2 regions of the Polaromonas sp. P4_H1 genome follow, and region 2 is predicted to be linked to the other one. Evidence: riboswitches for the same ligand, from Rfam matches in the RefSeq annotation. Region 2 holds a riboswitch; the other holds the start of a gene.
What was found. Region 2 has a riboswitch for glycine ahead of gcvT (glycine cleavage system aminomethyltransferase GcvT). Riboswitches for the same ligand answer to the same signal wherever they lie in the genome.
Positions count from the first base shown of each region.

Region 1: another riboswitch for glycine. It lies ahead of AC1DS5_RS00275 (D-amino acid dehydrogenase); the one in region 2 lies ahead of gcvT (glycine cleavage system aminomethyltransferase GcvT).

Region 1 is NZ_JBFUKG010000001.1:55,771-58,230, forward strand. Features, by position in the region: gene argS (arginine--tRNA ligase) at 1-616, opposite strand, end outside; glycine riboswitch at 680-771, shown strand; gene AC1DS5_RS00275 (D-amino acid dehydrogenase) at 994-2,298, shown strand; gene AC1DS5_RS00280 (acylphosphatase) at 2,426-2,460, opposite strand, start outside.
Region 2 is NZ_JBFUKG010000009.1:195,657-198,116, forward strand. Features, by position in the region: gene gcvT (glycine cleavage system aminomethyltransferase GcvT) at 1-1,166, opposite strand, end outside; glycine riboswitch at 1,212-1,313, opposite strand; glycine riboswitch at 1,335-1,448, opposite strand; gene AC1DS5_RS13715 (TRAP transporter large permease) at 1,501-2,460, opposite strand, start outside.

The sequences.
Region 1 (2,460 bases), on a different contig from region 2:
CGCCAATGTAGTCACCGTTGTAGGCGGGCTCGGGCCAGCCGGCATCGCCCGGCTTGAGGCCTTTGGCGCGCGCCTGCGTGCTAGTGGCCAGGGTCTGGATCTGCACGCCGGCGTCGTTGTAATAAAACTCGCGCCACACATCCCAGCCCTGCGTGTCAAACAGGTTGCAAATCGCATCGCCCAGCGCCGCCTGGCGGCCGTGGCCCACATGCAGCGGCCCGGTCGGGTTGGCCGAGACGAACTCCACAATCATGCGGTGCGGGCTGTCGGCCAATTGCATGCCGTACTGGTCTGCCCCTTGCAACACTTCCCGCACCACTTGCTGCTTGGCTTCGGGCTTGAGCCGGATATTGAGAAAACCCGGGCCGGCAATTTCGATCGCGTCCACCCAGCGCGCAAACGCGGGCGCCTGGAGCAGCAGCCCGCGCAGGTTTTCCGCCACCTGGCGGGGGTTGAGCTTGAGCGGTTTGGCCAGCTGCATGGCCGCGGTGGAGGCAAAGTCGCCATGGGCCGCCACCTTGGGCGACTCGAAGGCGGCCGCCACGGTACTGTCAGGCGCCATGGTTTTGAGGGCCTGGCCCAGGGCGTCCAGCAAGTCTTGTTTGATTTGAAGCATGGAGAGATTTTAGGGGCGTGGGCCCCGCGCTTCTGGCCAGCGCCTGGGCAATATGCGAGAATCTGCTTTCATTCAAGAGAGCGCTGTTGCCCTGCAACGGCCGCCGAAGGCGCAATCTCCCATGATCGCTCAGGTCCCCGTATTGAATGAAACATGCCGAATCTGGAGAGAGCTGCAGCGCAACGCTGCCGCCACCGAAGGAGCAAATCCTGGCCGTCAGCCCCGCTGATGCCGGGCTGAATCTCTCAGGTACCAAGGACAGTGGGAGCGGCACCAGCACTGGTGCACGCTGCCGCCCTGAAATTCACGATTGATTTCATAGCTGCCTGCGCGCATCCGTGCTGGCCTGTTGCCTTCTTTTCCTTGGGAATCTCATCATGAAAGTTACCGTATTGGGCGCCGGCGTGACCGGCATCACCTCCGCCTGGTTTTTGCGCCAGGCCGGCCACGAGGTCACCGTGGTCGACCGCCAGCCCGGCGCCGGCCTGGAAACCAGCTTTGCCAACGGCGGGCAGATTTCGGTCAGCCACGCCGAACCCTGGGCCAACCCGGGCGCGCCCCTGAAAGTGCTGAAGTGGCTGATGCGCGAAGACGCGCCTCTGCTGTTTCGCCTGCGCCCCGACCTGAACCAGTGGCTCTGGGGCCTGGACTTTTTGCGCCAGTGCACGCCGGGCCGCACCCGGCACAACATCAAGCAGATGGTCAACCTGGGGCTGTACAGCCGGGCCACGCTGCAAAAGCTGCGCACCGACACCGGCATCAACTACCAGCAAAAGACCGAGGGCATCCTGCACTTCTACACCAGCGAGCAGGAGTACGCCGATGCGCAGGGCCCGGCCGCGGTGATGCGCGAGCACGGCTGCGAGCTGGATATGAAAACCCCCGATGAATGCGTGGCCATCGAGCCCGCGCTGGCGGCCTGCCGCCCGCAAATCGTCGGCGGCAGCATGACGCCCAGCGACGAATCGGGCGATGCGCATGCCTTCACCCGCCAGCTGGCGGCCCTGTGCGCCGCGCAGGGCGTGGAGTTCCTCTACAACACCCGCATCGTGGGCGCGCGCAAGGAAGGCGATACGCTGCGCAGCGTGCAAATTGCCAGTGCCGAAGGGGTGGTGAGCGAGCTGAAGTCCGACGCCTATGTGATGTGCCTGGGCGCCTACAGCCCGCAGTGGGCCAGACTGCTGGGCCAGACCCTGCGGATTTACCCGGCCAAGGGTTATTCAGTGACGCTGCCGGTCATCAACGAAGCGGCCTCCTACAACGTGTCGCTCACCGACGACGAGTACAAGCTGGTGTTCTCGCGCCTGGGCAACCGCCTGCGCATTGCGGGCACGGCCGAACTGGGGGGCTACAACACCGACCTGAACCTGGTGCGCTGCGAGGCGATTGTGCGGCGCGTGCGCCAGCTCTTTCCCGACATGACCGACGGGCAAAATGCGCAGTACTGGACCGGCCTGCGCCCGGCCACACCATCCAACGTGCCCTACATAGGCGCCTCCAAAACCCGCAACCTGTTCCTCAACACCGGCCATGGCACGCTGGGCTGGACGCACTCCTGCGGCTCGGGCGCGGCGATTGCCGACATCGTCAGCGGACGCGCACCCCAAGTGGACTTTGCCTTCACCAGCCAGGTGCCCGAACGCAAACTGGTGTCGCTGGGCCGGCCCGCAACACAGGCATAAATCGGCTAAGTCGGCTAAATTGGTTGAGTCGGCGGGATTGGCTGCTGCCGGTTTGCGCGGGCGGCGCCAGCGACCGGCAGGCTGTTGAAATTCGCGCGGCGCCACAGGGCCATGCGAATCAGCAGCACTAAGCCGTCGGCCGGATGTGAAATTTCCCGTCCG
Region 2 (2,460 bases):
TAGTGGTTGGGCACAAACGGCATGGCCGACACTTCCATCGGAACGGCCTTGCCGCGCACCAGGGCATTCACCCGCGTGCCGATGGCGGAAAACTCGGGGCTCACGTAGCCCATGGCCACCGGCTGGTTGATGGTGGGGCCGAGCAGGCCGCTGGTCACGGTGCCAATGGGCGCGCCCGCGGTGCTTTGCAGTTCGGTGTGGTCGCGCACAGGCACGCGCTCCAGCGCCACCAGGCCCACGCGCATTCGGGTAAGCGTTACCGGGTCGGCCAGCTGCGCCAGAATTTTTTCCGCACCGGGAAACCCTCCGGCGCGCGCGCCGCCGGTGCGCCGGACCTTCTGAATGGCCCAGTTGAGCGCCGCTTCCACCGGCGTGGTGCTGGTGTCAATGTCATTGCCGTAAAGGCACAGCCCCGCTTCAAGCCGCAGCGAGTTCCGTGCGCCCAAGCCAACAGGTTTGACTTCGGGCTGGGCCAGCAGGGCTCTGGCCAGCGTGTCGGCCTGCGATTCGTGCACCGAGATTTCGAAACCGTCTTCGCCGGTGTAGCCGCTGCGCGTGAGGAAGCAGTCGCAGCCCGCCACCGTGAAGCGGCCGCCGGTCATGAACACCAGTTTTTCAACGCCCGGCGCCAGGCGCTGCAAGGCGGTTACCGCCTGCGGCCCCTGCAGAGCCATCAGCGCCATCTCCGGCATGGGGATGACTTCGCACCGGCTGCCGATCTTTTGCTGGATGTGCGCGATATCACCGACCTTGCAGGCCCCGTTCACAATGAGGAACAGGTCGCCGCCCCCGGCGCTGTCGTGCATGTTGCGGTTGAAAAACATCAGGTCATCGATGATGCCGCCGTCGTCATTGAGCAGCAGGCCGTAGCGCTGCTTGCCGGCGGGCAGGTCGACCACATCGACGGGCAACAGGGTTTCCAGCGCAGCCGCCGAATCGGGGCCCACCAGGCGCAACTGGCCCATGTGGGACACGTCAAAAAGTCCCGCCGCCTGGCGTGTGTGGTGGTGCTCGGCCATCAGGCCCGCAGGGTACTGCACCGGCATGGAATAGCCCGCGAATGGCACCATGCGCGCGCTCAACTCTGCGTGCAAGGCATGCAGCGGTGTTTTGAGAAGATCTTCAGGGGTGACAGAAGAAGAGGAGGCAGAAGAGGCGTTAGACAAGGCATTCTCCGGGGGCAAACATGAATCCATGACCCATGGTCATGCGCTGCCCCTGCTGTCCACTTTACCTGAGAGATTCACCTGGCGATGCAGGCTTGCTCCTTCGGTGGGCCGCCTCAAAAGCGGCCTCTCTCCAGTAGGGAACGTTTTCCGGCGCCAGACGCCGGAAAACGGTTGCCAGTCCTTTTGCCTGAGCGTTCAGTGCACCATGGGAGTTAACTTCATGGTGTTCGTGCGCCTTCGGCGGTTTTCGCGGTGAAAACTCTCTCCTGACCTCTCAAGTGTAACGGATGCCGGATTCGGCGATTTGCACCCGACGGGGTGTTATCAGGTGCTATTTGAAGCCCAGCACATGGGGCAGCCAGGTGCTGAGCGCAGGCAGGAAAGTCAGCAGCACCAGCACCGCACCGTGCGCCCAAAGAAAGGGCATCAATTCCCGCACCAGCGGGCCCATGGGTACACGCGATACGTTTGATGTGACAAATAACAGGCCTCCCACCGGCGGCGTAATCATGCCCAGCGTGAGGTTGTAGATGACGATCATCGCAAAATGGATGGGATCTATGCCCAGCTTGACTGCAACGGGCGCAAGAATCGGCGCCAACACCATCACACCGGGCAGCGGCTCAATAAAAATGCCAAACAGCAGCAAAAAGATGTTCACGATGATCAGGAACATCCAGGGAGACAGATTCATCCCGATGATCCAGTCCGCCATCAGCTGCGGCAGGCCCTCGATGGTGAGAATCCATGCGAAAGAGGCGGACAGGCCAATGATGATCAGCACCGAAGCCGTGAGCAGGGCAGAGCGCGCCAGGATGTCGGGCAGGGCTTTCCATTCGAGTGTCCGGTAAACGAATTTGCCGCAGACCAGCGCGTAAAAAACAGCCACCACGGAGGCTTCGGTGGGCGTGAACCAGCCGGCCCGCATCCCGCCCAGAATCAGCACTGGCAGCAGCAGCGCAGGAATTGCCTTCCAGGTGGTGCGCCAGACCTCCGGCCACGGCGGCATGCCGCCGTCGCCTTTGTAATTGCGTTTTTTGGAAACTTGGAAATTGACAACGCACATCGCCACCGCAATCAGGATGCCGGGTAACAGACCCGCGACGAACAGTGCGCCGACAGAAACGTTATCGTCCTGCAGGGCATAGATGATCATGATGATCGACGGTGGAATGATGGGCCCGACAATGGCTGTCGCTGCTGTCAGGGCGGCAGCATAGGAGCGGTCGTAGCCAGCCTTGTCCATCATGCGGATCAGCATGGAGCCCGGTCCTGCGGCATCCGCCAGTGC